DNA from 3 places in the Bacillus sp. GbtcB14 genome. Region 2 is predicted to be linked to each of the others. Evidence: predicted binding sites of a transcription regulator. Region 2 holds the regulator's gene; each other region holds the start of a gene.
What was found. Region 2 encodes Rex, which represses fermentation and respiration genes when NADH is low (regulators of the CRP and FNR family bind a similar motif). Its sites were predicted from a motif close to TTGTGAAATATTTCACAA; they were not measured.

Region 1 (11,309 bases), on a different contig from region 2:
AACTAGAAGTTCAACATGGAGAAGATATTGCAATTGTAGAAGAAGGGGATTCTTTCTCTTGGAATGCATGTGTTCCTCATATCGTTCGTAATATAGGAGAAGAAACGGCATTATTACTCATCTCTAGTCATGCAGAAAATCGAAAACGTGTTTATTAAATAAAAAAGAAGCCTCTAAATCAGGCTTCTTTTTTATCCCCTTATAACTCCATAGCTTGTCCCAACTAGTACAGTCTTTTCATGTTGATTGCGATAAACTGACTCGATTGAAACCTTTTTGTATCCTTCCATCTGTTCAATATTTGTTAAAGTTAATTCACAAGTGATCGTATCTCCTGTAAAAACTGGTCTAATAAACTCACTTACTAATTCTCTTGCTATGTAATGTAATTCTTCGCCTACTTTCGTTCCAATACTAGCAGTCAATAAACCATGAACCATTAAACGCCCATTTTCATCATATTCCATATGATGCCTACCTTTATCTCCTGTAATATTTGCAAATTCAAAAACCTCTTCCTCAGTAAATCTTCTTTCGTATTTAAATACATCCCCAACTTTTATACTCATTTTGATCCCCCTGTAAACAAACAGAATTTTCTTTCATTTTATCATAAAATGAGTCTCAATTCATTTTCTATTACAAAAAGAATTAGAAATACTTATAACTGTACTATTTCTTTGCTTTTCGCTCATTTACCGATGACCATCTCTTTTCGCAACTTGATATCCATAGTACGCACATGTTCCATTTCTTGATAACTCTCTCACCTCAAAACCACAACTTCTATAAAAATCAAAATTGTTCGCAGATGTATGTGCAAACCAGTCACCGTGTGGCAGCTTTTGTAAGCAAAGAGCAACAAGCTTCTTACCTAATCCCTTTCCTCTATATTCACACTTCACAACTAAATTTACTATGTTCGCGACCATGATTCCATCAGAAATAACTCTAACCATCGCAATCATCTCTTCTTCATCCCAAATTGTAAATGCCCATGTTGAATTTTCAAATGCTATCGTGAATTTTTCAATTTGCCAAGAAGGGATATTATCATTGCTCCAACCAGCATCTTCAAACAAAGCTTTAATTGCGTATGCTGGTACACCATTCGTTCCCTCGCGAATAATGAGTCCATTATGATACATGTACATGTAATCCCCCCTTTATTTTTATATACCATTCTTCAAAAGATGCAATTTACCCTTTTTCATCCAACGCGTTTAATGGAATAAACGAGAACATCCATCCCATGAAATGAAGTTGTTTTCTCATAACTAAGCCCTGTTTTTCTAGCAACAAAGATTGAGGCAGGGTGGTCTGGATTAATAAGAGAAATTAATTTATTCATTCGTAACGCTTGGAAGCCATAGTCTCGAAATGCTGCCGCTGCTTCTTTCGCATACCCTTTTCCCCAATACTGAGGTAATAACCAATACCCAATTTCAATTTCCTCTTTTCCATCTACCTGCTGCTTTACTAATCCTGCATGACCAATTCGTATTCCCGTTTCCTTTTCAATCAATACAAATAAACCAAGACCGTTTTTATAGCTAGGAATCACCCACTCCTCTAAACTTTTTTTACACTGCATATATGTTTTTAATGTTCCATTTCCAATATAGCGCATTACCTTCTCATTTCCCCATAGTGAAGCGTAGAACTGTAAATCATCCATTGTATATTTACGAATTTGCAAACGATCTGTATGAAACATTTCTGCACCCCTCCCCACGAATTTGTTATTTATTTCACGATCATGTTTTGTATGTATATGAATTGTTACTATTTATTATAAAGTGAAACTTTAATCAGTGGGGGGTTTTGTTCATCCCCACTGATTATTAGCCCTCACCAATCGGACATTTACGGACAGTGGACCTCCAGCCTAACTTCTTTGCTCTAGCTGAATTTTGAGGCGGGAGTCTTACTGCCCCTTAATGTGGGATAAATGAATCAGCAACAAAACACGGAATATTCAATCTTACTAAATATAAAAAAGGCAGTAGACAAATATTGTCTACTGCATCCATATCATAACTAGCATAAAGAAAACTACAATTGAGGGGGGTGTAGGATTTTCAAATATACTAGATACTTATCCCGTTCTAACGGGCGGTAAACTTTTCACTTCCAATTATATGAAAGTGAAAAGTTTACCGCACATAAGAACCTTTGCGGTCATTAAGAGAGCACCGTTAAATACTCAAATACACGCTGTGCTTTTTCTCCACCCATTCGTGCATGTTGAAGAAGGGAAATACCATGTGGACCAGGTGCATGCAATGCTTCTGGTTGTGCTACTAAAATAGCTTGTACAACTTCTAATTCTCCAAGCATAGCGGCCGCAAAAATATCTATTCGAGCACCCTTTTCTAGTAAATAGAGAGCAATATCTTTACGACCTACATGTGCCGCTGCTCCTAACGCACTTTCCCAATCTGACCCGCCCCAATTGTAAGAGGCATGAAGTAAGCTTGGAGATTCAGCCAACAGCTCCTGTACTTTTTCTAGATCCCCGTGAGCTGCCATAACAAATTCTCTTACTAACTCAGTGGTAATACATTCTTCTGTTCGCATCTTGCTCCTCCTTTTTTAGAAATTCGTTTTGGTGTAAAAAATGGCTTGTCGCTACCTTGAAAAATATCTACCTCTATGCCGAATACACGTTGGAACATTTCATGACATAACACTTTTTCTGGTATACCGTCATACTGAAGCTTCCCTCGCTTTAATACGAGTAAACGGTCACTATATTGAACCGCTTGGTTAATGTCATGTAAAACCATTATAATTGTCATTCCAAACTCCTCGTTTAACCGTTTCACAAGTTCCATTACTTCCAACTGATGAACGATATCTAAAAAGGTTGTTGGCTCATCCAATAATAAGACATTTGTACGTTGTGCTAGCGTCATTGCAATCCAGGCACGTTGTCTTTCTCCTCCTGATAAAGATTGTAAAAGGCGATATTCATACCCTTCAAGATTTGTAACAGACAATGCCCAATCAACAATTTCTTCATCTTCTTTATTTAAGCGATTGCTCCATGATTTATGAGGACCTCTTCCAAATTCAATTAATTCTTTCACTGTTAAATCTAATTGATGATCATGCATTTGTGGTAACATCGCTAATTGCTTCGCTACATCGGCACTTTTCATTGTATGAATACTTTTTCCATCTAAAATAATATCCCCTTTGCTTTGTTTAAGTAGTCTTGCCATTAAACGAAGCAAAGTAGATTTGCCCGATCCATTCGGTCCAATTAAACTAACGACCTCTCCAGCTTTAATATGTACATTCATATTTTGCATTTGAAATCTTTCAGAATGTGCGTAAAACACTTTGTTAACGGAAATCACGTTGTTTTCCTCCTCTATGAATTAAATATAAGAAGAACGGACCACCTAAGAAGGATAATAAAATACCAACAGGCAATTCTATTGGGTCGAACCAACTTCGAGCTATCGCATCCGCGAAAACAAGTAATATCCCTCCGCCAAGGCATGATAATGGCAGCAAATATTTATAGTCATTTCCAACTAATAAACGTAGCATATGTGGTACGACAAGACCGACAAATCCAATAAGACCAGAAACACTAACTGCAATTCCAGCTAATAATGTACTTACTACTATTAAATAAAACCGGCTTCTCTCCACGTTATAACCTAATAATTTCGCCATTTCATCTCCAAGCATTAATACTCGAATATGCTTAATACCAAAGAAGGCTAATATAATAGCAAATATTGCATAATAAATAATCATGTTTAAATGTGCCCAACTTACACCACCAATGCCACCTGCTAACCACGGTAACACGGATTGTACTTTGTCACTATGTAATAACATTAACGCTGACGTCGCTGCACCAATTAACGCATTGATCGACACACCTACTAAGACAATCCTTGAAGGTGGTGCCCCTTTTTGCCATGATAAAGCATAAATGACCATCGCCGTTATGAAAGCTCCTAAAAATGCCCCGAGCGGTAAAAATGCCATATGCTGAGGGAATAAAATCATAATTACAATTGCTACAAGGCCTGCTCCAGATGAAACCCCGATAATACCAGGGTCTGCAAGAGGATTTCTCATAACCCCTTGCAGCAGGGCACCAGATGCAGCTAAACATGTCCCTACTATAAATCCAACGAGCACTCTCGGTATACGAAGATCCCATACAATTCGATGAACCGTCGAACCTTCATCTTGTATGCCTGTTAGAATATCTCGTAAAGAAAAGGATAGGCTTCCTGCGAAAAGGCCGTAAAAAAGACCTAGAATCGTTAATACAACTAAAGTAACTGCTATTATCCATCTTTTTTTCGCAAAAGGATGTTCCTTTTCCCTTACTACTTCGCTACTTTCCATACTTATCATTTCCTTACATCTTGTATACTTTTATACATAAAGTCCATTGCTTCTGTAACTTTTGTTCCAGGATTTGACCCAAATAAGTCTGGTGGCAAAATAACTACACGGTTTTGTTTTACTGCATCTAAATTTTTCCACGCTTCATTTTTCAGCATTTCGCCTTCAAATGCTTTTTTAACGCTATTTGGATCCCCATGTGTAATTAAATAAATCACATCTGGATTTGCCTCAATAATGCGTTCTACACTTAGCTGCGCATATTGCGGATATTCCTTCATTTCTGGAAAGTCAGCCGCAATATTTTTCCCGCCCGTTTTCACTAAAATGTCACCTGATAGAGATGTTGGTAGTGCTGCTAAATAAGTACCTGGTGCTCCGTACACTAACAGTGCTTTCACATCACTCTTTTTCTCATATGTCTTCATTTGATCATTAATCTTTTGATTAAGTTCTTTTGCTTTATCTTCTTTCTTCATTATTGTTCCATATAGTTCAATATTCTTTTGAATATCTTGTACAGAATTCGCAGAAGAAATCATTACTTTCGTTCCTTGTCCTTCAACCGTTGGAACATTCTTTTGGAACCCATTGTTAGCAATAAGTACATCCGGTTTCAAACTAGCAATTTGCTCAAAATTCGGTTGATGTGCATTCCCGATTACTTGTACTTTCTTTAAATCCTCTGGAAGAGTTATTTTTGCATCCGGACGACCTACTATTTTTCCGCCTAAAGCATGAATAATATTCATGTCCCCCATACTTAATGTTGCAAAACTCTCTGGCACTTTATCGAACGTTACCTTTCTTCCTGACAGGTCGGTAACTTCGATTTTCTCTTTTCCTTTTTCTGTTTTTGTTGCAGATGCTTTTTCGTCTCCCTTTGCATTGCAACCTATTAACAAGAAAAAAATAGATAAAATCGCTGTGAATAGCGTAATAGATTTTTTCATTCTTCCACCTCTAACTGATAATGATAATCACTAACTACTATTCTACTTTAATTGATAAGGATTATCATTGTCAATATAAACCGCATACACTTTATAGAAAAACAAAAAGCGTTACAAAAAAGATTCCTTCTTTTTGTAACGCTCTATTTATCAATATTATTCACATTCGTTTCCCTCTAACTGTTCTCGCATCACTTTCACACGCTGAAAGAAAAAGAATGATAAACTTAAAAATACAACGGTGCTCCCCATCATAACAAAAGATTGTATTGTTTCTTTTGCTCCATTCGGAATCCATAAGCCAACCATTAACAATGTACTTACAGCGAGAAGAATTTGTCCGAACCGAGTATAATCTTCTATTTTTCCCTGTAATTCTTTCATTATATTCTCACTCCTCTATTTCACTGTATCATATTCTATTAAACTTAAAGACCAGTAAATACAGCCATTCTGGGAGATGTTTTCCAAATAAAAAAGAGCCGCTTTATTGCGACTCTTTCATAACCATTACTCTCCTTTATATGCTTCCATATAAATTTCTTTCAACTCTGAAATGAGAGGTAATTTTGGGTTAGCTGTTGTACATTGATCTTCAAAAGCTCTTTCTGCTAATAATCCAACAACCTCTTCAAATTGGTCGTTAGCAACTCCTTGTCCTGCAATACTCATATTTATATTTAAGCTTTTTCCAAGCTCAATAATTGCTTGGACGAGTGATTCCACACCTTCTGCTGTCGAGCCTGCTGGAAGCCCGAGCATTCTCGCAATATGTGCATAACGTTCATCAGCCACAAAGTGCTCATATTTTGGGAACAATGCGTGTTTTCTTGGCTTAATAGCATTATAGCGAACTACGTGCGGCATAAGAATTGCATTCGCACGCCCATGCGGAATATGAAATTCCGGTCCAATTTTATGCGCTAAGCTGTGATTAATACCTAAGAAAGCATTTGCAAATGCCATCCCTGCGATTGCAGAAGCATTATGCATTTTTTCTCGTGCTTCTTCGTCATTTCCATCTTTAAATGCTCTTGGTAAATATTTAAATACGAGGTCAATAGCCTTTAATGCTAATCCATCTGTATAGTCATTTGCTAGAACAGACACATACGCCTCGATTGCATGCGTTAATACGTCCATACCAGTATCTGCTGTTACATGTGGTGGTACTGTCATTACAAACTGTGGATCAACAATTGCTACATCTGGTGTTAATTCATAATCCGCGAGCGGATACTTTATATTATTTTTCTTATCTGTAATAACCGCAAATGGTGTCACTTCTGATCCCGTTCCTGATGTCGTTGGAATCGCAACAAACTGCGCCTTATTTCCTAATTCCGGATATTTACATGTACGTTTTCTTATATCTAAAAACTTCTGTTTAATGCCATAGAATGTCGTTTCTGGATGCTCATAGAATAACCACATTCCTTTTGCTGCATCCATAGCTGAACCACCACCAAGTGCGATAATTACATCTGGCTTAAAGCTTCTCATCATTTCCGCACCTTTAAAGACAGTTTCATCTGATGGATCTGGTTCAACCTCAAAGAAAACTTCAACTTTCACATCATTTGCATGCTTGTTTAAATAGTGCGCGACTGTATCTACATAGCCATGTTCAACCATTCCAGGGTCCGTTACAATAAATGCACGTGAAATGTTAGGCATATTTGCTAAATACGCTGTAGCATGTTTTTCAAAATAAATTTTTGGTGGCAATTTGAACCACTGCATATTCTTTTTTCTATTTGCCAGCCTTTTTATATTTAATAAGTGAGTCGCTGTTACATTTTGGGAAACTGAATTCTTTCCGTATGAACCACAACCAAGTGTAAGTGATGGAATAAATCCATTGTATATATCCCCTATTCCACCTTGTGATGAAGGTGCATTTACAATGAGACGGCAAGCTTTCATACGTAACCCAAATTGCTTTTGCACATCTTTATTTGTAGAATGGATAACTGCTGAATGTCCTAAACCACCGAGGTTCAACATTTCTTCGCAATATGTAAATCCTTCTTCTAATGAATTCGCCTTCACACAAGCTAATACTGGACTCAGTTTCTCACGAGATAACGGATATGCTGCTCCGATACCTTGAATTTCAGCTACAAGCATTTTTGTATGTTCAGGAACAGTAATCCCAACTAATTCGGCAATATACTGTGCTGATTTCCCTACAATATCACTATTTACTGCACATGTATTTTCATTTATAACGAGCTTTTCTAGTTTTTTTCTTTCTTCTTCTGTTACAAAGTAACAATTGTTTTCAGTCATTTCTGTTTTCACATCATCATAGATTTCTTTATCGACAATGATTGCTTGTTCCGATGCACAAATCATACCGTTATCAAATGTTTTCGATAAAATTAAATCATTAACAGCTCGTTTTACATGTGCTGATTTTTCTATATAACACGGTACATTACCAGGACCAACGCCTAACGCTGGTTTTCCAGTAGAGTAAGCTGATTTCACCATACCAGCGCCTCCAGTTGCTAGAACGAGTGCTACACCGTCATGGTTCATTAATTGTTTCGTCGCTTCAACAGACGGTCTTTCAATCCATTGAATACAATGCTTTGGTGCACCAGCTTTCATCGCTGCATCATATACGGTTTTCGCCGCTGCCACAGAACATTTTTGTGCGGAAGGATGAAATGCGAAAATAATTGGATTTCTCGTTTTTATCGTAATTAACGCTTTAAACATTGTTGTCGACGTTGGATTCGTTACTGGCGTTACCCCAGCTACTACACCGACAGGTTCCGCGATTTCTATTATTTCTTCGTGAGGATCTTCGTGAATAATTCCTACCGTTTTATCCTGCTTTATACTATGCCAAATATATTCAGTGGCAAAAATATTTTTAATGCATTTGTCTTCATACACACCACGGCCTGTTTCTTCAACCGCCAATTTTGCTAGCGGCATATGTTGATCAACACCTGCTAATGCCATTTCATGAACAATGTTGTCAATTTCCTCTTGTGTAAAACTCTCTAATGCTTGTAAAGCTTGTTGACCATTATTTACTAGCGTATCAATCATCTTTTTTACTTCCTGCATTTCATTTACAACTTTCTCTTTGACTACCATGTAAACTTCCTCCTATTCTACTATCACGGTCCTTATATGTCCCTATAGGTCAAAATAAGTCCCAATTAACATAAAAAAATAGAGATGCTTTCCTACATGAATTTCATTGTTTGTGAAATGTTTCACAAGATTGTTCATGAATAACATTTCCTGAATTCAATATACATGAAATCATTTCGTTTGTGTATGTCTATTTTGTGAAATATTTCACAAAATAATGTAATAAAAAATGCACTGCTAATATAAAGCAGTGCATTTTTTATTACGCTAGCGCTTGTGCTAAATCTTCAATTAAATCTTCACCATCTTCAATACCGACAGAAATACGAATTAATGTATCTGTAATTCCTAATTCTTTGCGGCGATCAGCTGGGATTGATGCATGTGTCATTTGAGATGGAATAGAAATTAAACTTTCTACTGCTCCTAAGCTTTCAGCAAGTGTAAAGTATTGTAGTTTCTCAAGTACTTTATTTAATGTCTCTTCACTATCTACATCAAATGAGATAATAGCACCAAATCCGTTTGCTTGTTCTGTTGCTAATTCGTGGTTTTGATGTGATTCAAGACCTGGGTAATATACTTTATTTACTTTTGGATGATTATTTAAGAACTCAGCAATAGCGCGTGAATTCGTTTCATGTTCTTCCATACGAATTCCTAATGTTTTTAAACCACGAAGTAGTAAGAAGCTATCTTGTGGCCCAAGAATGCCTCCTGTTGAGTTTTGTACAAAGTGAAGGTCTTCTGCTAATTGCGGGCTGTTTACAACTACTAGGCCTGCAACTACGTCACTATGACCTCCTAAATATTTCGTTGCACTATGAAGTACAATGTCTGCTCCTAAAGAAATCGGCGACTGCCAATATGGCGTCATGAATGTGTTATCGATAATTGTTAATAAATCTTTCTCTTTAGCAAGAGTAGATATTTTCTTAATATCAGTAATTTTTAGTAATGGGTTCGTTGGCGTTTCTACATAAATCGCTTTCGTATTTGGACGAATCGCTTCAACAACTTCTTCTAGGTTTGTTGTATCTACAAATGTATGCTCAATACCGAAGCGGTTTAATACTTTCGTAATAACGCGGTACGTTCCGCCATACACATCATCTGTTAAAATAACGTGATCACCTTTTGAGAATAACATAATTGTAGCTGTAATAGCAGCCATTCCTGAACCAAATGCAAATCCAGCATGCCCGTTTTCTAATACAGCAATCATTTCTTCTAAAGCTGCACGTGTTGGGTTACCTGTACGTGAATATTCATATCCTTGATGCTTACCAACCGCTTCTTGTTTGTACGTACTTGTTTGATAAATCGGTACATTTACAGATCCAGTTGAAGGTTCTCCTATGCGAATACCATGAATTAACTTTGTCTTTGCTCTCATTTTTTATTCCCATCCTTTGTATATGTCTTTACTTAAATAGCGCTCACTACTATCAGGAAAAATCGTTACAATATTTGTACCTGGCGCTGCTTTCTCTGCTTCAAGTAAACTTGCATGAAATGCTGCTCCTGAAGAGCTTCCAACAAGCAGTCCTTCTTTTTGCGCTAATTCCTTCACTCGTAAAAATGCATTTCGATCAGAGATTGTATGAATTGCATCAAAATAAGATGTTTTCAAAAATGGCGGAATGAATTCAAGGCCAATCCCTTCTGTTTCATGAGAACCAGCTTTACCACCATTTAAAATGGATCCTTCTGGTTCCACAATAACCGTCTTGATATTAAGGTTTTTCTCTTTTAAATACGATGCAGTCCCCATAAATGTACCACCAGTTCCTGCTCCTGCAACAAATATGTTAATCTCTCCGTTAAGTGCCGACCAAAGTTCAGGACCTATTGTTTTGAAATACGCACGCGGGTTTGCTTCATTCGCAAACTGACTTGGAGAGTATGAATTCGGTATTTCATTTACTAATTCTTTTGCTTTTGCAATTGCGCCGGTCATCCCTTGTTCAGTTGGTGTATGCACGACCGTTGCGCCCAGTGCTTTCATTAATTCTTGCTTTTCAATACTAAATTTCTCGGGTACACAAACAATAACGCGTAAATCATGTTGTAACGCTGCAAGTGCCAGTCCAATACCAGTATTTCCAGCAGTCGGTTCAATAATTGTTCCACCCTGGGTAACAAGCCCTTTTTCTAACGCATCTTCAATTAATTCTCTTCCTAAACGGTCCTTAACGCTTCCGCCTGGGTTATAAAATTCAAGCTTTGCAAATAAACGGACCCCTTCTGGAAGTGAAAAACGAGTAATTTCTACAATTGGTGTATGACCAATCAACTCATGAACTCCACGATATACATTCATCGTGTTCTCCCCCTTATTTGCCAATAAAGAAAAGGCAACTGTATGTATTTTCTTTATATGAGACAGTTGCCTTTTTGTTACATTAGTTTAACTCTTCTAGTACTTTCACGATAAAGTTTGTAGAATGAAGAGCTGCTTGATCTAAAAATTGATCAAATGAAACATTTGATTCTTTACCAGCAATATCAGAAAGTGCACGAATAATAACAAACGGAACTTCATATTGGTGGCATACTTGTGCAACAGCTGCTGCTTCCATTTCTACTGCATAAAGATCTTCAAATTTATCACGAATTGCTGCAACGCGGTTCGGATCACTCATAAATGAATCACCTGTTGCAATCATACCTTTTACAACTTGAATATTTTCTTCTGCCTGCATACATTTCTCAGCTAATGCAACTAATGCTTCATCAGCCTTGAATCCAGGCGGCATTCCTGGTACTTGACCATACTCATAGTTAAATGCTGTTACATCTACGTCATGATGACGAACTTCTGTTGAAATAACTACATCTCCAACATTTAGAGAATGATGG
Region 2 (11,309 bases):
AACCATTACAGTATTATCAGACTGGAAAGATCGTTCATTCCAAACCTTTTCATAAATTTGCTCTGCGCTAAAAACCATTCCTGGATTACGAGATAGCAATTCTAAAATGGAAAATTCCCTCGGAGTTAGTTTCACTTCTTCTCCCTCTACAATGACTTTATGAGTTGAGATATTTATTTTCATCTCTCCAATTTCTAGCTCGTCCTCATTTTGTATAGCGAAACCATTCATTTTCATATAACGGCGTAACTGAGATTTAACTCTTGCGATTAACTCTAACGGATTAAACGGCTTCGTTACGTAATCATCTGCACCCGTTGTTAGTCCTAAAATCTTATCCATATCTTGTGTTTTCGCTGAAAGCATAATGATTGGCATTTCTTTTTCTTCCCTTACTTTCATACACATGTGGATGCCGTCTACTTTCGGCATCATAATATCTAATACAACTAGATGCACTTCATTTTCTTCCAGTAAACGTAGCCCTTCTTCTCCGTCCCCTGCTTGTAATACTTTATATCCTTCATTCTTTAAATAGATTGTAATAAGATTCCTAATTTCTTTTTCATCATCTACGACAAGTATTGTTTCGTGTGCCATAATATCTCCCCCATCACTTTTTTAATCCCTAACTTCTATTATAGAAAAACTTCTGAAGAAAAACGCTCGGAAATCCTTAAGATTTTCTGAAGACGCAAAAAAGGTCTAGACTCCCCTTAAGTCTAGACCTTTCAAAAAACCCCTTTTATTTACGAACGTAGATGAAATATAGTACGAATAAAACTCCCATAACATACATAATTGGATGAATCTCTTTACGGCGACCACTTACTACCATTGTAATTGGATAGAAGATAAAGCCAATCGCAATCCCTGTTGCGATACTATACGTAAGTGGCATTGAAATGATAGTAAAGAATGCTGGTACTGCAATCTCGAATTTCTTCCAATCAATTTCACCTAAAGATGAAACCATCAAGATTCCTACAATAATTAGTGCTGGCGCTGTTACAGCTGGTGTCACAACACTTAATAGTGGTGAGAAGAATAGAGCTAGCAAGAAGAACCCTGCTGTTACAACTGCTGTAAATCCAGAACGTCCACCCGCTGCTACCCCTGCAGACGACTCAATGTAAGACGTTGTTGTTGATGTACCTAGGATCGCACCGATTACAGTTGCAATTGCATCTGCGAATAACGCTTTTCCTGCACGTGGTAATTTATTATTCTTCATTAATCCAGCTTGATTCGCAACCGCTACAAGTGTACCTGCTGTATCAAAGAAATCGATAAAGAAGAACGTTATAATAACAATCACCATTTGAACAGTGAAAATGTCTCCAAAGTGAGTTAACGCCACACCGAACGTTGGTTCTAGACTCGGTATTGCTCCCACTACAGCTTTCGGAGTATCAATTAATCCTGTTGCTACTCCTAAGATTGCTGTAAGAATCATACCGTAGAACACTGCACCATTAACTTTCTTAATCATGAAGATGATTGTCGTAACAACTCCGAAGATCGCTAGTAACGTTGTGCCCTTTGTTAAATCCCCCAACCCAACAAGAACAGCATCATTTTTCACGATAATTCCGGCATTTTGGAATCCAAGGAAGGCAATGAACAATCCGATACCTGCCGCTACTGCAAACTTTAACTCTGATGGAATTGCATTAATAATTTTTTCACGAATACCTGAAGCTGTAAGAATAATAAAGATAATACCTGACATTAACGTTCCAGCAATTGCTGTTTGCCACGGAATGCCCATCGTTAACACTGCCGTATAAGCAAAGAACGCGTTAATCCCCATACCTGGCGCTAAAGCAATTGGATACTTCGCGAATATCCCCATAACTAACGAACCAATCGCTGCTGCTAATGCTGTAGCAACGAATACTGCACCCGGATCCATTCCTGTACCTGCTGGTAACCCTTTAACATTCCCAAGTGACAGCGTAGCAGGATTGACAAATAGTACATAAGCCATAGATAAAAATGTCGTTAAACCCGCTATGAACTCTGTTTTATAATTCGTACCGAGTTCATCAAACTGAAAATAGCGTTTCATCTTACGTTTCCCCCGTTATATGATTACTCGCCGTAATCTCCCTAGCCCTCTTTTATCTATTAAAAATAAAAAAGGCTTCCATTGCATATACATGGAAGCGTTCTATGAATAAAGACAAGTTTCCCCTCATCTTTATCTAAACGCCTCGTAGTCAAGCCATTTACGGTAGCTAGGTAGAAACTTTCGGGCCATATCCCCGATATTATACGACGGCATAATATTCACTTTTCGTTTGAATTACATACTCATATTAACTCGATGAGGTGATTTTGTCAATTTAAAAACGAACATTTTTATAAACTTTTGTATTTTCGTTCGTATTAATGATGAAAACAAAAAGATCCATCTATACATAAATGATAGATGGATCTTTTTTATAATACTATTCCCACTCAATCGTTGCTGGTGGCTTACTTGTTATATCATACACGATACGGTTAACATGTTTTACTTCGTTTACGATACGTACAGAGATTTTCTCTAATACGTCCCAAGGGATACGTGCCCAGTCAGCTGTCATACCGTCGATAGATGTTACTGCACGGATACCTACTGTGTAATCGTAAGTACGCTCGTCACCCATAACACCTACGCTACGCATACCAGGAAGCGCAGTGAAGTATTGCCAAACTTCGCGGTCTAAGCCTGCTTTAATAATTTCTTCACGTAAAATCGCATCAGATTCACGAACGATTTCTAATTTCTCTTCTGTGATTTCACCTAATACACGAATACCAAGACCAGGGCCTGGGAATGGTTGACGCCATACGATCTCATCAGGAATTCCTAGTTCTGATCCTAATACACGTACTTCATCTTTAAATAACGTGTTTAAAGGCTCAATTAATTTGAACTGCATGTCTTCTGGAAGTCCACCAACGTTATGGTGAGATTTAATTGTTTGTGCAGTTGCTGTACCACTTTCAACGATGTCCGTGTAAAGTGTACCTTGTGCTAAGAAGTCCATTCCTTGTAATTTAGAAGCTTCATCATCAAATACGTAAATGAATTCATTACCGATGATTTTACGTTTTTGCTCTGGATCTTCTACACCTTTTAACTTGTTCATGAAGCGCTCTTTCGCATCCACTTTAATAACGTTCATATGGAAGCCTTCGCTAAATGTTTTCATAACACCTTCTGCTTCATCTTTACGAAGTAAACCGTGGTCAACGAAAATACATGTTAATTGGTCACCGATTGCTTTATGAATTAATACTGCTACAACAGAAGAATCTACACCACCGCTAAGTGCGCATAGTACTTTTTTGTCTCCAACAGTTTCACGGATTTTCTCTAATTCTACTTCGATAAAGTTCTCCATGTTCCATCCTTCAGAACAACCACATGCGCCGAATACGAAGTTTTTAATTAAATCGTTACCATGCTCAGAGTGACGTACTTCTGGGTGGAATTGTACACCGTATAAGTTTTTGTCTTCATTGCTCATACCAGCAATTGGACAAGACTCACTTGTTGCATCTACTACGAATCCTTCAGGTAAACCAGTTACTAAGTCACCATGGCTCATCCATACAACTTGCTCTTCTGGAAGGTTCGCATATAATTTTGATTCGTTCTCTACTTTAAGAACAGCTTTTCCGTACTCACGGTGGTTTGCACGTTCTACTTTACCACCGAAGTGTTGTGTCATAAGCTGCATACCGTAACAAATACCGAAAATCGGTAATCCTAGTTCAAAGATTTTTTCATCACAATGTAATGCGCCTTCACCGTATACACTATTCGGTCCACCAGAGAAGATAATCCCTTTTGGATTCATTGCTTTAATTTCTTCTGCAGTAATTGTATGTGGATGAAGTTCACTGTATACACCGAACTCACGAATTCGACGTGCTATTAACTGATTGTACTGACTCCCAAAATCTAAAACGATAATTGTATCATGCTGCTTCTTCAAAATAATCACCCCAACGTTAGTTCTCGTATATAAATATTTTCACCAATTTGGCAAAAAGCATTACTAATATAATAAAAAAAGCCAGTCCTCCGCCTCTAGTCTCATAACAAAGAAAAGGCAGGGGTCTGGCTTTATAAAGAAAGATAGTCTCCGCTCTTTATAAATATAAGACACACTGCCTTCATAGTCAGGTTGTTTACGGTAACCCGGTAGAGACTCTCAAACCTTATCTTTGAGGATATATGAAGGATCGTTTTATATTATCTTCCTAGATTCTAACAATGAAGTATCGATATGGTCAAGAGAGAAAGCGACAAAATTCTACAGAAATTCATTTCCTTTTCTAAAAAACATAAAAAAACATCCATTTCTATATAGAAATGGATGTTTTTTAGGACAAACGGAATTACATCATTCCGCCCATACCGCCCATGCCCATGCCGCCCATGTCAGGCATTGCTGGTGCATTTGGTTCTGGTTTGTCAGCTACTACAGCTTCAGTCGTTAAGAACATAGCTGCAACAGATGCTGCGTTTTGAAGTGCAGAGCGAGTTACTTTAGCTGGATCTACGATACCAGTTTCAAGCATGTTAACCCACTCGCCAGTAGCTGCGTTGAAACCAACGCCTACTTTTTCGCCTTTTAGACGCTCTACAACTACAGATCCTTCTAGACCAGCGTTGATTGCGATTTGACGAACTGGCTCTTCTAGTGCGCGAAGTACGATGTTGATACCTGTTGCTTCGTCACCTTCAGCTACGATAGAAGCTACTTTCGTGTATACGTTCATAAGTGAAGTACCACCACCTGCAACGATACCTTCTTCTACTGCTGCACGAGTTGAGTTAAGTGCATCTTCAATACGAAGTTTGCGCTCTTTTAACTCAGTTTCAGTTGCTGCACCTACTTTAATTACCGCTACGCCACCTGCAAGTTTTGCAAGACGCTCTTGTAATTTTTCACGATCGAATTCAGAAGTAGTTTCTTCTAATTGCGCACGGATTTGGCCAATGCGAGCTTCGATTTGTTGTGAATTTCCGATACCTTCAACTACAGTTGTGTTTTCTTTCGTTACAACAACTTTACCAGCGCGTCCTAAAGATTCAATTGTAGCAGATTTTAAGTCACGACCTAATTCTTCAGTGATTACTTCGCCACCAGTTAAAATTGCGATATCTTCTAGCATTGCTTTACGACGGTCACCAAATCCAGGAGCTTTAACAGCTACTACATTGAATGTACCACGAAGTTTGTTCACTACTAATGTAGCTAAAGCTTCGCCTTCTACGTCTTCAGCGATGATAAGAAGTGGTTTACCTTGTTGTACCACTTGCTCTAATACTGGTAAGATTTCTTGGATGTTAGAAATCTTCTTATCAGTAATTAAGATGTATGGGTTATCAAGAACTGCTTCCATTTTGTCAGAATCAGTAATCATGTAAGGAGATGCATATCCACGATCAAATTGCATACCTTCTACTACGTCTAATTCTGTTGTGAATCCTTTAGACTCTTCTAAAGTAATAACACCGTCGTTACCAACGCGCTCCATTGCTTCAGCGATTAATTGACCAACTTCTTCGTCAGCCGCAGAAATAGCAGCTACTTGTGCGATAGAAGATTTACCTTCGATTGGTTTAGAAATCTCTTTTAATTCTGCAATTGCAGCAGTAACAGCTTTTTCGATACCTTTACGAAGACCCATTGGGTTCGCACCAGCTGTTACGTTTTTAAGACCTTCACGAATCATAGCTTGTGCTAATACAGTTGCAGTTGTTGTTCCGTCACCAGCTACATCATTTGTTTTGCTAGCAACTTCTGCTACTAATTTTGCACCCATGTTTTCGAATGCATCTTCTAATTCGATTTCTTTTGCGATTGTTACACCGTCATTTGTAATAAGTGGTGAACCGAATTTTTTCTCAAGTACAACGTTACGACCTTTTGGTCCAAGCGTTACTTTAACTGCGTTTGCAAGAGTGTCGACACCGCGAAGCATCGAACGACGTGCTTCTTCACTAAATTTAATATCTTTTGCCATAATAATTGACCCCCTTGAATTTTTTAAGATTTATATAATTAACCGATAACTGCTAAAATGTCACTTTCACGTAAAATCAAGTAGTCAGTACCTTCGTATTTCACTTCAGTACCTGCATATTTTGAGAAGATGATAAGATCACCTGCTGCTACCTCTAAAGCAACACGCTCACCATTTTCAAGCACTCGACCAGTACCTACTGCAATAACTTTACCCTCTTGTGGTTTTTCTTTTGCAGTGTCTGGTAATACAATACCACTTGCTGTTTTTTCTTCTGCTTGAACAAGCTCAATTACAACGCGATCACCTAATGGCTTTAGCATGAACAATAACCTCCTCATTTTGTTATGTAAATTTTATTTATTAGCACTCAAGTCACTCGAGTGCTAACACACTTATAATAATAAATAATCTCAATTTCTTTTGCAAGTAAAAAAATCATAATTTTTTCGCAAATTAAGCTATACACTTTTCTATATAGAGTCCCTCTTCTTCTACCTTTACTATATGAATCGTTGTTTCCACTACTCGTATGTTACAATATGAAAGGACACCCTAAGTTGTTTTCGCTACACACACAACTTTCTCCTGTCTTCTATTATAATTTCAAATAAGGATTTACGAAAAAAACATAATTTAAGTGAGGTTTATATCGTAGGTAGCATACTTACATGTTATCCTACCTTATCTCATACACTAGAGTTAGAAAGGATGGTTAAACCATTTGAAAAAACAATATTGGTGGGTTATCGTTACATACATTTTAATGCAGTTATCATCCATTGCTGGATTACCACTTCTGCTGAAAACTGGACTTTATGATAACAGGGGATTTACTAGAGAAGAGAAATTTCAACTCATAACTGGCCACTGGGCAATCATTAGCTTCTTTATTGCATTATGTATCGTACTTTGGTTACTTAGAACAGATATTCGTGACAGACGTTTAGATACAACGCGCTCTACTGTTCCAGCTACGATTGGTTGGATTTTTATCGGGTTCTTCCTAGCATTTTTCTCACAAAGTATTGCCGGTATGATAGAAATGCGTGTATTAGGAATTAAACCTGGATCAGAAAATACAGCGAGACTTATGGATATCGCTAGAACGACACCTTGGTTCCTTATCGTCATCTCTATAATAGGACCTATTTTGGAAGAAATCGTATTTAGAAAAATTTTATTTGGTACACTTTATAAGAAGTTTAACTTCTTTATTGCTGCTATCATTAGTTCTCTCGTATTCGCAGCAATTCATTTTGATTTCACTCACTTATTGGTATACACTTCTATGGGACTCGTATTCGCCTTTTTATATGTAAAAACGAAGCGTATTATCGTCCCTATCGCAGCTCATGTCGCAATGAATACATTAGTTGCAGTTGCTCAAGTTTTAATGAGCAATGAACAAATTCAAGAAATGATTAAAGAAGCTGAAAAAATGCAAGGCTTTATCGGAGGATTTTTAGTATGAGAAACTCACCATTGTTCATGGCTGCATTGTACTTCCTTCTAGGATGTATCTTTACACGCTTCGCCATTACGAACGTAACAGATACAATCTGGAATATGTGGACAATACTATTCGCAGTTATGGCAACAATTGATTTTAATTTGGCACTTCGCCTTATCTTAGTTAAATTCACAAAGAAAAAACAATAATAAAACGCAGAGGTTGCTTCCTCTGCGTTTTATTGTGGATAATTCTTCAAAAAGTAAACCAGTGTTTGTAGCTCTACTGCTAAATCAATATGATGAATTCTTATATTGTCTGACACATTTAAGCGTGCTGGTGTGAAATTTAAAATACCATGCACATTCGTTTCTGCCAATCTATCTGCTACAGATTGTGCTACTGTAGCGGGTACTGTTAATATTGCCACTTGTATATCAGTTGATAAACGTTCTTCTAATTCATCTAAATGATATACAGGAATGCCCCCGATTTCTGTCCCGACTTTCTCTTCACTAACATCAAACGCCATTTCAATTTTTGTATTATTGTTTTTCGTGAAATTATAATGTAAGAAAGCGGTCCCTAAATTACCTACTCCAATAAGCGCTACACGTGTTATATCATCTTGGTCGAGTGTTTCACGGAAAAATGATAATAAATAATTTACGTTATATCCATAACCTTTTTTCCCTAACGCTCCAAAATATGAAAAATCTCTTCGAATCGTTGCGGAATCAACTTTTACCGCTTCGCTCAATTCGGCTGATGAAACACGTTGCTTACCAGAAAGAGATAAGTTTTGGATAAATCGATAGTATAGAGGCAATCGTTTGGCAGTGGCCTGTGGAATTTTTTGCTGATCCATATAACCTCTCCTCTCTTCCTATCTTTATTCATATACTTGAATCAAATACAGAAGTTTAGCACTCATGAATTTCCCTGTATAATAAAGAGAAGAAGTATTCTCTCTTTATTTTAAACTATACACTATTTTTAGTATGATTGAGAAATATAAACATGGCAAAGTTAAGAAATTATTTGAGGTGAAAACATTGATTTTATTACAAGTAAACGCGCTTACGAAATTATACGGTGCAGAAACGATTCTTGCAAACATAAAATTAGAAGTTCAAACGAAAGATCGTATCGCATTAGTCGGACGAAATGGAGCCGGAAAATCTACATTATTAAAAATAATAGCTGGTGAGCTATCCCATGATGGTGGCGAAATTATAAAACCGAAAGATGTCTCAATCGGATATTTAGCTCAGAATACCGGGTTAGAAACGTCTTTAACAATTTGGGATGAAATGTTAACCGTCTTTACACACTTGCAACAAATGGAGACAAAACTTCGAAGGCTAGAGCAAGAGATGGGAAAAGAAGAAAACTTTTCAAACGAGGCTACATATGAAAGATTATTAGCTGACTATGACCAATTACAATTAGATTATAAAGATCAAGGTGGATATCAGTACGAAGCAGATATTCGCTCGATTTTAAGTGGTCTTGGCTTCCCAGTTGAAACGCACCAGACGACGATTTCTACATTAAGCGGTGGACAAAAAACAAGATTAGCTCTCGGTAAATTATTATTAACGAAACCAGACCTACTTATTTTGGACGAGCCTACAAACCATTTAGACATCGAAACATTGACATGGCTTGAACAATATTTACAAGGCTATCCTGGCGCAATACTAATCGTTTCTCATGACCGTTATTTCTTAGATAAACTCGTTACACAAGTATATGAAATTTCGAATAAAGAAAGCAGACGATTTGTTGGTAACTACAGTAAATATTTAGACTTAAAATCAGCATTATACGAGCAAGACATGAAACGTTATGAAAAACAACAAGATGAAATCGCTAAGCTTGAGGATTTCGTTCAAAAAAATATAGCTCGCGCATCTACGACAAAACGTGCGCAAAGCCGTCGTAAACAATTAGATAGAATGGAATTATTGACTAGACCATTAGGTGATTCTAAGTCAGCATCCTTCCACTTCGATATCGAAAAACAAAGTGGAAATGATGTTTTACAAGTAAAGGATGCAACTATCGGCTATGATGAGGATCCTATTATTGAACATGTAACTATGCGCTTAACTCGCGGGGATAGCGTTGCTTTAGTTGGTCCAAACGGAATTGGGAAATCCACATTATTAAAATCACTTGTGAATAAGTTACCACTATTAAATGGTAATGTTTCTTTTGGATCCAATGTATCTGTTGGTTATTATGATCAAGAACAAGCGAACTTAACATCTTCTAAGCGAGTTTTAAATGAGTTATGGGATGAATATCCATTGCAGCCCGAAAAAGAAATTCGCACGATATTAGGTAACTTCTTATTCACAGGAGATGATGTACTAAAACCAGTATCTTCTCTTAGTGGTGGACAAAAAGCTCGATTAGCTCTTGCAAAACTTATGATGCAAAAATCGAATTTATTAATTCTAGATGAACCTACGAACCATCTTGATTTAAATAGTAAAGAGATTTTGGAGAATGCTTTAATTGATTATCCAGGCACCCTTCTATTTGTCTCACATGACCGCTACTTCATTAATCGTGTAACGACGACCGTTGTTGAGTTATCAACAGAAGGTGCACAGGAATATTTAGGGGACTATGATTACTACGTTGAAAAGAAAAATGAAATGATTGAACGCGCAGCATTTGAACAACAAGAACAGCAAGAAAACCAAGCACCTGTTCAAAAAACTGTAGCTCAAGAAAAATTAAATTATCTCGAAGAAAAAGAGCGTAAACAATTAGAACGTCAACGCACTCGAAAAATTGAGGAGCTAGAACAAAATATTGTAGAATTTGAAGAAGAAATTGCTACGTTAGAAGATCAACTTTGCTTACCAGAAATATATGCAGATTATGAAAAGGCTAGTGAAATTACAACGAAAAAGCAAACACTACAAGAGCAACTTGATGCATGTATGGCAGAATGGGAAGAATTACATTTATAAAAGTATGAATAAGAAGGATGTCTCATAAGTCGGGATTTTTGACTATGCGACATCCTTTTTGTCTTTTAGTTGGGATGAACGTCATATTGTATAAACAATTCGACACGACATATCGATTTACCGACAAAGTTTGACATTGTTAATAACTCCTATCATAAGAGCGCATTTCAAAATGTTTTTTAGAGATATCTTCTTGTTATTTATTTCCCGAAAAAGAATACATTTAAAGGTCAGACTTCATCTGATTTATCCACAAGTTTATACACATATCCACCTTTGTAAAATAAACCCCAAAACAACTTTTCCACATTATCCACAATTAACAAAAAAGTTATCAACATTTTATATACACAATAAAACCCACATTATCAACAGATAATATGGGTTTTATCCACAAGCTGTGGTTAATTTTGTGCATAACTATGCTTCAATATCTAATCCTGGATTTGCATTTAAAGCTAATGTAGCACGTTTTCCTTGTTCATATGCAATTGTACCTGCCGCTGCAATCATTGCTGCATTATCGGTACATAAAGATAATGGAGGAATAATTAGCTCAATATTTTCTTTTGCCGCAAATTCCGCTTCCAAACGTGCGCGAAGTCCTTTATTCGCAGCTACTCCACCAGCAAGAAGCAGTTGCTTTACGTTATACGCTTCCGCTGCACGAGATGCTTTCGTTACAAGTACATCTATTACACTCTCTTGGAAACTTGCTGCTAAATCTTCTGGTGCAATTTCTATCCCGCGTTGTTTTGCGTTATGCACAGTGTTGATAACTGCTGATTTCAATCCACTAAAACTGAAATCATACGAATCAGGTTCTAGCCATG
Region 3 (11,309 bases), on a different contig from region 2:
ATCATAACCCAGTGAGTGCGGTATTTAAGCTGAAGTAATCGATATGTATAAGGAGAAGGTGGGGCTTCATATATGGAGTGGTTAAAGAGAACTTGTTTTTCTAACCTTGAGAAAGAATCACAGAAAAATCATTTATTGCTGTTTATCACGATTTGTAGTTTCTTTCTTGGAGTAATTGCGATTGGGTATTACGGATATATTTTTACAGAGAGAGCAATAGCGTTTTGGGTTTGTGGTATTTCTGTTGTTGTATTTGGAACGCTTCTTACTTTTATAGAAAGCATGGGAGCGATGTATAAATATATCATGACATTTATGTTGCTTATTATGTCTTTCATTATGGTGCAAGCTTTTAATGAAAGTCCGGCTGTATTTCAAATGGTGTATTTTACATTAGCAGTTTCACTTATTTATTTAAGTGAACGTCTCGTTATAATTCTAGGCGGAGTGGCGGTTGTTATCACATTTATTCTTTGTAGTTATTGGCCGGAGCAATTTTTTGCTTATACAGCGGCATCTGAAGCTGCAAACTTCGCAAGCTTGTTAGCAATCGTAACGATCGCTATGTGGGGCGTAACGAAGATTGGCTCTAATCTGCTAGCTCGCTTAAGTGATGAGAAGCAAGAGGTGATGAGGAAAGCTCAGGAGCTAGAAGAGACTCAAAGACTTATTGAGGAAACTGTTGTGAAACTAGATAGTAATTTCAATCATTTAAGACAAAATATGAATACATCGATGGAGTCGATGAGTGAAATTAATTTCGCTTTTGAAGAAGTGGCAGTTGGCACTCAAGCACAATCAGAGATGATGTATCGTTCGGTAGAAGTATTGAACGATATGGAGGGGAATATTGAACAAATTATTTCTCAAGTAAGAAATGCATCAATTCGTATGGATGAAAGTTTAGAAATTTCAAAGGGCAGTGTACATACTTTACGAAATTTTGAAGCGAATATGAGAAGTTTAAATGATGTTGTTTCACAATCAGGAATTATATTTAGAGATTTAATGATGCAGTCGAAGCAAATTAATGAAATTGTAGATGTAATAACGAATATTTCAAGTCAGACGAGTTTGCTAGCTTTAAATGCAAATATTGAAGCGGCCAGAGCAGGCGAGCATGGAAAGGGATTTGCTATTGTAGCGAATGAAGTATTAAAGCTTGCTGAAGAATCAAATCGTTCTGCGGGGAGAATTCAAGGTATTTTAAAGGAGTTTAGTAATCAAGCAAGTAAGGTGGAAGTACAGGTAGAGAAATCAGAAAGGGTACAAGAAGAATGTAACGAAATGTTAGCAAGTGTTTTAACAAATGTAACGGATTTAGGAAAGTTTATTGATGTAATTAATGATGTAATGAGAGAGATTGTTGACCATCAAGAAAGTTTCCAAGTTAAAACGACGAATATCGTAAAGGATGTTACACATGCTTCTAATGTAATTCAGCAAACTTCTGCGGCTACGGAAGAAGTGTTAGCAAGTGTGGAAGAAGAAAAACATCGAAATGATATATCGGTGAAGACGTTACATACTGTTAGCGAGCAAGTGAAGTTACTAGAAGATATTTTAGAAAAGTAATATCTCTTAAAAAGGGCACACTATGTGTGTTCTTTTTTCATTTAAATGAATACTTGATAGTAATTTAATTGCTTTTCTGCGCGTTTTCTGCCAAGCTTAAGGAGATAAACTGAGACTTTAATTAGTGGGTTATACGCTACTGATTATTAGTTGAACCCCGCAAATAGCGGAATAAAATATTTCAAAGAAAGAATTATATAGGTGACGCATATGATCGAAGTTAAGACTTCTGAACTTAGTGATGGAGAATTTAATAGAGGGGTATTTGCAACTCGTGATATTAAAAAAGGTGAGTTGATTCACTCAGCACCAGTTATCTCTTATCCGAATGAACAGCATGAACACATTGAGAAAACGTTACTTGCTGACTACGCATTTGAGTATGGGGTAAATCATACGGCATTCCTGTTAGGATACGGCATGTTATTTAATCATGCATATAATCCGAATGCAACGTATGATATTGTCTTTGAGAATCATACGTTTAACTTCTTTGCTTACAAAGATATAAAAGCGGGAGAAGAGATTCTAATCAATTATAATGGTGAAGTTGATGACGATGAGCTATTATGGTTTGATAAGGAAAAAGAAGAGAACGAAAAGTAAATTATAATAGGTAATGAAAAAGATGCTTTTACACAGGTAAAAGCATCTTTTTTATTGATGAAAATAAAGTAAAGATTACAAAAAAATACCACTTTATTTTCGTGTGATATAGTAAGATACTGAAGGATAGTGTTTTGAAAAAGTAATATATTTTACAAATTGTTGTCTTTCTGATGACATGTCAAGTTTAGTAGCCCATTTGGGTTGCTTTATTATGCAATATATATTTTAATATGAGTGGCACCTCTTATAAATTAAGAGGTTTATAGGTGTCTCGAATTGATTTTGGGTACACTGTATCCACCACTTTAGGTTCGTTCATGTATGTGGGGATATTATGGGCCCGTATAACGGGATAAAAAGAATATAGAAATAGAGGAATCGTAAAATGAATATGCAAGAGGTTTATGAATATTTAAGTACGGTATTGCCTGAAGGTCATGTGAAACAAGATGAAATGTTAAAGAATCATACGCATATTAAAGTTGGCGGAAAAGCAGATGTGTTCGTTGCGCCTACGAATTATGATGAAATTCAAGAAGTTATTAAATATGCTAACGAATATAATATTCCAGTTACGTTTTTAGGAAATGGATCGAATGTCATTATTAAAGATGGTGGAATTCGCGGGATTATAGTAAGTTTAATTCACATTACAGGTGTGACTGTAACAGGAACAACGATTGTAGCACAGTGTGGTGCAGCAATTATTGATGTATCACGTATTGCGTTAGATCATAATTTAACGGGTCTTGAGTTTGCTTGTGGTATTCCAGGTTCAGTTGGCGGAGCATTATATATGAATGCCGGTGCTTACGGCGGTGAAGTATCGTTTGTATTAACAGAAGCTGTTGTAATGACAGGTGATGGAGAGCTACGTACTTTGACGAAAGAAGCATTTGAATTTGGATATCGTAAGAGTGTATTTGCGAACAATCATTACATTATTCTTGAAGCGCGATTTGAACTTGAAGAAGGTATACGTGAAGAAATTAAAGAAAAAATGGATGATTTAACGTTTAAACGTGAATCAAAACAGCCTCTAGAATACCCTTCATGTGGTAGCGTATTTAAGCGCCCACCAAATAACTTTGCTGGTAAATTGATTCAAGAATCAGGACTACAAGGTAAGCGAATTGGCGGAGTGGAAGTTTCTTTAAAGCACGCTGGATTTATGGTGAATGTGGATAATGGAACAGCACAAGATTACATTGATTTAATCCACTTTGTACAAAAGACCGTTGAAGAGAAATTTGGCGTGAAGTTAGAGCGAGAAGTAAGGATTATTGGAGAAGATAAAGAGTAACGAAATACGTATGAAAATGTGAATTATTTTAAAATAACATTTGGGTATTGTTGACAATTTGTTTTCAATTCAATATAATGGCTAATAATTTAACAAATAATATACGTTGAAAGAGCCCAGTAGCAGTTTGTCACTGTTAATGAGAGAGCTAGGGGTTGCTGGAACCTAGCACAAACAAACTTGCGAATTACACTCTGGAGTATCTTAGGTAATGCTAAGCGGATTGGCAATCGATATTATTGCTAAGAGTGGTATGAGTAGCTATGCTATTTTTACAAACTGGGTGGTAACACGGTGAATAATCGTCCCTATGTCATAGACATAGGGACTTTTTGTTTTCAAAAAAATAGAGGGGATGACAAAAGATGAATATTATTGATGAATTAGAATGGCGCGGCGCCATTAATCAACAGACGGACGAAGAAGGTTTACGTAAGCTAGTAGAAGAGAAAAAGATTTCACTATACTGCGGAGTTGATCCGACTGGTGATAGTATGCATATTGGACATTTGATTCCGTTTATGATGATGAAGAGGTTCCAGTTAGCTGGCCATCATCCGGTTATTTTAATTGGTGGGGCAACAGGAACAATTGGTGATCCGAGCGGACGTCAATCAGAACGTCAACTTCAAACGTTAGAAGTCGTTCAGCATAATGTTGATGCGTTAACAGCGCAAATGAAAAAGCTATTTGATTTTGGCGGAAATAGCGAAGTGAAGATGGTAAATAACTACGACTGGACACATGAAATAAACATTATTGAGTTTTTACGTGATTACGGGAAAAACTTTAGCATTAATAGCATGTTAGCGAAGGACATTGTAGCAAGTCGTTTAGATACAGGAATTTCTTTCACGGAATTTACGTACCAAATTTTGCAAGCGATGGACTTCCATCATTTATACACGAAAGAAGATGTGCAACTGCAAATTGGTGGTAGTGACCAATGGGGAAATATTACGAGTGGTTTAGATTTAATTCGTAAGTTAGAAGGGCACGAAGCGAAAGTATTCGGATTAACGATTCCGTTATTATTGAAATCAGATGGTACGAAGTTTGGTAAATCAGCAGGTGGTGCGGTTTGGCTTGATCCTGAAAAAACGACACCGTTTGAATTTTACCAGTTCTGGGTGAATACAGATGACCGTGATGTAGTGAAATACCTGAAATACTTTACGTTCTTAACGAAAGAGCGCATTGATGAATTGGCAGTGAAGGTAGAAACAGAGCCTCATAAACGTGAAGCACAAAAAGTATTAGCGGAAGAAATGACGAAATTCGTTCATGGAGAAGAAGCATTATTGCAAGCTGTGAAAATTACATCGGCATTATTTAGCGGAGATATTAAATTGTTAACAGCTGATGAAATTGAACAAGGATTTAAAGAGATGCCAACATTCCAGTCTTCAAAAGAGACGAAAAATATTGTAGAGTGGCTAGTTGATTTAGGGATTGAACCATCTAGAAGACAAGCACGTGAAGACATTAATAATGGAGCTATATCTATGAATGGTGAAAAAGTAACGGATGTAGCTACGGATGTTACTGTAGAAAATTCATTTGATGGACGATTTATTATTATTCGTAAAGGGAAGAAGAACTACAGCTTAGTGAAATTAGGAGAATAGTTCTTGTGAAAGAGTGGAAGTAGGTAAGATATCTACTTCCGCTCTTTTCATATACACAATTTCGATATAAAAAAGTCAGTATATTTTGATAATTAAAGAGGATTATATTATTCTTCTGCCGAATAAATAAGTTAGAGAGAATTGCGGATAAAAATAGCCCGAACCATGCAGGGCATGATTCGGGCTTATATTCAGATTAGTAAGCTAAGCTGAATAGACCTTTAATGTGTGATAAGTAACGAACGTTACTTGCTTCTTTCATTAATGATGCTGGTAAACCTTTAAGCGGAGTATTGCTTGCTCCGATTGTAGCAACAGCATCTTTACGTCCTAGACTAGCAAGTGTTCCAGAGTTTATAGGTGCGAACTCTTCGAATGCTTTGCCTTCTAGTGCTGCGTATAAGTTGTATCCAATTAACTCACCCATTTGCCAAGCGATCTGTGCAGTTGGTGGGTATGGACGACCGTCTTCAGCAAAGACAACAGCGCTGTCTCCAGCAATGAATACGTCTTTGTGAGAAGTAGATTGTAGGTATGCATCAACTGTTGCACGGCCACGGTTTACTTCAAGACCTGATTCACCGATTAATGGGTTACCTTGTACGCCACCTGTCCAAACGAATGTGTTAGCAACAAGTTTTTGACCGTCTTTTAAGTCGATTTCATTGCCAGCAACGTTTGTTACAGGAAGACCAGTTAAGAATGTAACGCCGCGTGCTTCTAAGCTAGTAGTTGCACGTTCGATTAAATGGTCTGGTAATACTGGAAGAATTTTTGGACCTGCTTCAACAAGAAGAAGTTTAACTTCTTTTGGATTTACGCCGTGGCTTTTTGCAAGTTTAGGCATAATGTCAGCAAGCTCACCAACTAGCTCAACGCCAGTTAATCCGCCACCACCGATTACGATTGTAGCATCAGCTTCGTTTTTCGTTTTAGCGTATTCACGAATACGGTCTTCAACGTGTTTGTAGATTTTGTTTGCATCAGCAGCAGATTTTAATACCATGCTGTTTTCTTCTAGTCCTGGAATACCGAAGTAAGCAGTTTTACTTCCTAAAGCAACTACAAGTGCATCGTAAGATAAAGTAGTGCCACCAGCTAGTTTGATTTCTTTGCTATCAACTGAGAATGACTCAACTGTTGCGATTTTAAGATCGATATCTTTACCTTTGAAAAGCTTTGTAAGTGGCATTGCAATTGCTTGCTCAGCAACGTTACCAGCTGCAAGGCGGTGTAGTTCAGTGATGATTTGGTGTGTTGGGTATTGGTTAATCACTGTAACTTGTGCTTCTGATTTGCTGTAATATTTACGTACGTTTAAAGCGGCAAGAAGACCGCCATAACCAGCGCCTAAGATGACAATTTGTTTTGACATAGTATGATATCCCCCGTCTTTACTAATTGTTGTTATAAGTTAAATTATTTATTGTTACGTTCTGCACTAATTTGAAGATATGCGTTCACAAAGCGGAACATTTTTTGTGCTTGTGGGTCTTTTAGTAATTTTAATAGACCGAATAGGCCGATAACTTCGTTGCTTTCGTCAGCACGATCTTTCGCTTCGATAGCAGTTGCAGCCATGCCTTTTACTGTATCTTTTACAGGTTCTACAAGCTCTGTGATTGCGCTGACAGTGTCGCTTTTTAATACTTCATCAGTAGCAACAGTTTGAGCGAAGTCATAAGACTTAGTTAAAATGTTAACAAGCTCAGTTAATTTTGGAAGCTGTTCTACTAGTGTTGTTAATGATTCTTGTACCTCAGGTTTTAACAACTGATCAAGTACATCAAGTTGTCCTTGGCTAGCAGAAATTTGTACAGTTTCTTGTTCTGGCTTTGTTTGAGTCATAGTTTCTGGCATCTCCAATTCTCCTTTACGATAGCAATACTCTTATTTTTTATAAGTAAGATAGTAAACGGTTACGAAACTTTATACAAAGTTTCACAAAGCACAATAAAATGCCTTTAAATTTATGACAGCAAGTAAGCTGCAAACATAAATCTAAAACCATAACGTCTTACCTATTATTTATGAACTGTCCGATATATGGCTTGTCCGTATAATGGAAAAGGTCCGTTACCGGAAAGTGTATATAATATATATCCTATATTATATACTATATACACCTATGTTAACATAAAAATGATTCCTAATTATTTGATATTGAGTGTATAATGTAGTACTGACAAGGTATGAAAGCGTATAAAATATTTTGTTTCAGTTAGAAATGTACATATATAATAAGAAAAAAAGGAAAAAATGAACAAATTCATGTTCGTTTTTTCCTTTTTTCTATTATTCACCTTCCGCAATTAGCATCGATGTGTTACCTTCCTTTTCAAGATGGCATTCGCCCCAAGTACAAAGAGAATCAAGAATCGATTCTAAAGACCAACCGTAATCAGTAAGAGAATATTCTACTTTTGGCGGGACTTGGTTATATACTTTTCTTTGAATAACGCCGTCGACTTCTAGTTCACGTAATTGTTGTGTTAACATTTTTTGTGTAATACCAGGCATGGAACGCTTTAGTTCACTCGTTCGCTTTGTACCTTTCGTTAAGTGACAAAGAATAACAACCTTCCATTTGCCGCCGATAACTTCTAAAGTTGCTTCTACAGGAATATTGTATTTCTTCATATATAAAACCCTCCTTTATGAGTAAAGTAAGCTAAATTATACAAATGTTACTTTTTAGTACCTATAGCACTTTAAAGTACGTACTTTTTATCATGTTAAATATGTTTCATAATAGCACATGTAAGAGGCAAATGAGTAGTACGGAACCAAAAAGTACCTATGTTACTTTTTGGTGCCTATCGTACTTTAAAGTGCGTTCTTTCAAAAAGGAATGAAACCATTCATAATAGCATTTGTAGAGATTAAATATATATTTTTAGAAGATAAAAAGGCCTTTTTATCGCACTATTATGATTGGATTTCTTGTAATAAGGAGGAATTCAATTGAGTTCGTATACAGTACCATCTTCGGAAGTTCAGACGAATCGGAGAAGTATGTTTGCTTTATTAGCACTAGCGATTAGTGCATTTGGAATAGGAACGACAGAATTTATTAGTGTCGGTTTATTACCATCTATTTCGGAGGATTTAAATGTTTCGGTTACAACAGCTGGTTTAACAGTTTCCTTATATGCGTTAGGAGCGGCAGTAGGAGCTCCTGTTTTAACAGCGTTAACGGCTAGTATGTCGAGAAAGACATTATTAATGTGGATTATGGTTATTTTCATTATTGGTAATGGTATTGCGGCAGTAGCAACAAGCTTCACTATATTAATTATCGCAAGAATTGTATCTGCATTTGCACATGGTGTGTTTATGTCGATAGGATCTACAATTGCGGCTGCAATCGTACCAGAGAATAAACGTGCTAGCGCCATTGCGATTATGTTTACTGGATTAACAGTTGCGACTATTACAGGTGTGCCAATTGGGACGTTTATCGGTCAACAATTTGGCTGGAGAGCGTCATTTATGGTGATTGTTGTAATTGGAATTATTGCTTTTATCGCAAACAGCATACTCGTCCCATCTAATTTAAAAAATGGTGTACCTGTATCGTTTCGTGATCAATTCAAACTAATTAAAAATGGAAGACTGTTACTTGTTTTCATTATTACTGCACTTGGATACGGCGGTACATTCGTAACATTTACGTATTTATCACCGCTATTACAAGAAGTAACAGGATTTGAAGCAAGTACTGTTACTATCATTTTATTAGTGTATGGGATCGCCATTGCGATAGGGAATATGGTTGGCGGAAAATTATCGAATCATAATCCGATTCGAGCGCTATTTTACATGTTCTTGATTCAAGCGATTATATTATTTGTTTTAACATTTACGGCGCCATTTAAAGTAGCTGGATTAATTACAATTATTTTTATGGGACTATTCGCATTTATGAATGTTCCGGGGCTGCAAGTATATGTAGTTATATTGGCAGAGCGTTTTGTTCCGAGTGCGGTTGATGTTGCTTCAGCAATTAATATTGCCGCATTTAACGGAGGGATCGCTTTAGGTTCTTATATAGGTGGCCTTGTAACAAATTCATTAGGGTTAATCCATACTGCTTGGGTAGGCGGCATTATGGTAGTAGCTGCTGTGATTTTAACAGCATGGAGTATGACATTAGAAAAAAGAGATCAAGTAAAATAAAAGGAGATAAAATAAAATGAAAAATTTACAAAGTAAAGCAGTATTAAATAACGGTGTAGAAATGCCTTGGTTCGGTTTAGGTGTATTTAAAGTAGAAGAAGGACCAGAACTTGTAGAAGCTGTAAAAGCAGCGATTAAAGCAGGATACCGCAGCATCGATACAGCTGCAATTTACGGAAATGAAAAAGCTGTAGGTGAAGGAATTCGTGCAGGTATCGAAGCAACTGGTATTTCAAGAGAAGATTTATTCATCACTTCAAAAGTATGGAACGCAGACCAAGGATATGAAGCAACAATTGCTGCATACGAAGAAAGCTTAAAGAAATTAGAACTAGATTATTTAGATCTATATCTTGTTCACTGGCCTGTAGAAGGAAAATATAAAGATACATGGAGAGCGCTAGAAACACTTTATAAAGAAGAGCGCGTACGTGCAATTGGTGTAAGTAACTTCCAAATCCATCACTTACAAGATGTAATGAAGGATGCAGAAATTAAACCAATGATTAACCAAGTAGAATACCACCCTCGTTTAACGCAAAAAGAATTACAAGCTTTCTGTAAAGAACAAGGTATTCAAATGGAAGCATGGTCACCACTAATGCAAGGTCAATTATTAGATAACGAAACATTACAAGCAATTGCTGAGAAACACGGTAAAACGACAGCGCAAGTTATTTTACGTTGGGACCTTCAAAATGGGGTAATCACAATTCCAAAATCAACGAAAGAACACCGTATTATTGCAAACGCTGATGTATTTAACTTTGAATTAACGAAAGAAGATATGGAAAAAATTGATGCATTAAATCAAAATCACCGCGTTGGTCCAGATCCTGATAACTTCGATTTCTAAGATTAAAGTAAGAAAGAAAAAGAGTGCTTTTATGCACTCTTTTTTTTTGTGCATAAAAATATTTTCTAATTAAATACTACTTAGTATTAAGTTTGTTATAAGGGGCTGTAAACATGAATATAAAGCAATCGTTCAAACTTTTAGCTATGTTTTTAAGTGTTTTATTTGTGTTATTCCCACTTCAAAAAGCATTCGCGGAAGTTATGGATCATACAAAGTATGAAATGGATTGGAGTTATAGTAGGTCAAAGAAGAAACCAATTCGAACAGAGCTTATTAAAACAGCAGATGGTAAAATTGCCTTTTGTTTAAATGTAGATTTGAAATCTCCAAGCGGTCAAGATTTACCGGAAATGGGCAAAGTGGATATTAACGTATACCGTGTATTATTAAATGGATATCCACAAAAGAGCCCACAAGAATTAGGTGTTTCTGATTGGAGAGATGCCCATTATGCAACACAGCTTGCAGTATGGAATGCGTTAAAACAAATCGATATTAATGATTTAGATTTCCGAAATAAAAACGTAGAAAAGGTAACGAAAGACATTGTTGCAAAAGCAAGTGCTAGTGAAGATTTACAAGAAATTACGATGAGTGTAGTACCATCGGAAGAACAACAAGCAGTATTGAAAAATGATTTCTTTGAAACAGGTTTATACACAGTAGAAACAAACGCGAAAAGTGGAACATATAAAGTGCAAGCAACAGGTGCACCAGCGGGCACGAAGTTTGTAAATGAAAAAGGCGAAGCGAAAACGGAATTCAATGTAGGAGAAAAGTTCCGTATCTTAATTCCGAAACAGACACCAGCTGGTGGATTTAGCTTTAAAGTATCAGGGAATTTAACGAAGTTACAAGGGATTGCACATAAAGGCACACCGACAATTCAAAATGCAGTAGTATTACTTGAGCGTAGTGAAGAAAAAACAAGTCCGGAGTTATCAGTGAGCTGGAAAAAAGGAAATGGTCATGATCATAATAATAAACCACATACTCCAAACGAACCGCATAAACCGAATCAAAAGAGATAATGAAAAAGTATTGGCCGTGTGCCAGTGCTTTTTTATATGAATGATAAAATTATATTAGAAAAACTATATGAAGGGTAAAGATACTGTTTATACAGTGTCTAGTTTATTTAAAAATAATATAAATA

Region 1: the regulator Rex is predicted to act here: its motif matches at 8,643-8,660, upstream of adhE (bifunctional acetaldehyde-CoA/alcohol dehydrogenase).
Region 3: the regulator Rex is predicted to act here: its motif matches at 7,045-7,062, upstream of KVT31_RS13495 (DUF1641 domain-containing protein).

What each region holds. Positions count from the first base shown of each region.
Region 1 is NZ_JAGXJT010000001.1:304,621-315,929, reverse strand. It holds gene KVT31_RS01660 (helix-turn-helix domain-containing protein) at 1-158, shown strand, start outside; gene KVT31_RS01655 (hotdog family protein) at 192-569, opposite strand; gene KVT31_RS01650 (GNAT family N-acetyltransferase) at 696-1,154, opposite strand; gene KVT31_RS01645 (GNAT family N-acetyltransferase) at 1,211-1,789, opposite strand; gene KVT31_RS01640 (ankyrin repeat domain-containing protein) at 2,185-2,580, opposite strand; gene KVT31_RS01635 (ABC transporter ATP-binding protein) at 2,547-3,365, opposite strand; gene KVT31_RS01630 (FecCD family ABC transporter permease) at 3,352-4,380, opposite strand; gene KVT31_RS01625 (ABC transporter substrate-binding protein) at 4,386-5,333, opposite strand; gene KVT31_RS01620 (YrhC family protein) at 5,490-5,717, opposite strand; gene adhE (bifunctional acetaldehyde-CoA/alcohol dehydrogenase) at 5,844-8,447, opposite strand; gene KVT31_RS01610 (bifunctional cystathionine gamma-lyase/homocysteine desulfhydrase) at 8,710-9,843, opposite strand; gene KVT31_RS01605 (O-acetylserine dependent cystathionine beta-synthase) at 9,847-10,770, opposite strand; gene mtnN (5'-methylthioadenosine/S-adenosylhomocysteine nucleosidase) at 10,853-11,309, opposite strand, start outside.
Region 2 is NZ_JAGXJT010000027.1:2,454-13,762, reverse strand. It holds gene KVT31_RS28840 (response regulator transcription factor) at 1-600, opposite strand, end outside; gene KVT31_RS28835 (NCS2 family permease) at 746-2,071, opposite strand; purine riboswitch at 2,200-2,301, opposite strand; gene guaA (glutamine-hydrolyzing GMP synthase) at 2,454-3,992, opposite strand; purine riboswitch at 4,157-4,258, opposite strand; gene groL (chaperonin GroEL) at 4,399-6,033, opposite strand; gene groES (co-chaperone GroES) at 6,072-6,356, opposite strand; gene KVT31_RS28815 (CPBP family intramembrane glutamic endopeptidase) at 6,758-7,507, shown strand; gene KVT31_RS28810 (YdiK family protein) at 7,504-7,695, shown strand; gene KVT31_RS28805 (redox-sensing transcriptional repressor Rex) at 7,725-8,354, opposite strand; gene KVT31_RS28800 (ABC-F family ATP-binding cassette domain-containing protein) at 8,542-10,476, shown strand; gene tsaD (tRNA (adenosine(37)-N6)-threonylcarbamoyltransferase complex transferase subunit TsaD) at 10,897-11,309, opposite strand, start outside.
Region 3 is NZ_JAGXJT010000004.1:165,041-176,349, reverse strand. It holds gene KVT31_RS13525 (endonuclease/exonuclease/phosphatase family protein) at 1-38, shown strand, start outside; gene KVT31_RS13520 (DUF4077 domain-containing protein) at 73-1,575, shown strand; gene KVT31_RS13515 (SET domain-containing protein) at 1,786-2,181, shown strand; gene murB (UDP-N-acetylmuramate dehydrogenase) at 2,570-3,487, shown strand; T-box leader at 3,585-3,800, shown strand; gene tyrS (tyrosine--tRNA ligase) at 3,853-5,115, shown strand; gene KVT31_RS13500 (NAD(P)/FAD-dependent oxidoreductase) at 5,312-6,490, opposite strand; gene KVT31_RS13495 (DUF1641 domain-containing protein) at 6,535-6,975, opposite strand; gene KVT31_RS13490 (winged helix-turn-helix transcriptional regulator) at 7,411-7,755, opposite strand; gene KVT31_RS13485 (MFS transporter) at 8,131-9,294, shown strand; gene KVT31_RS13480 (aldo/keto reductase) at 9,311-10,150, shown strand; gene KVT31_RS13475 (thioester domain-containing protein) at 10,264-11,184, shown strand.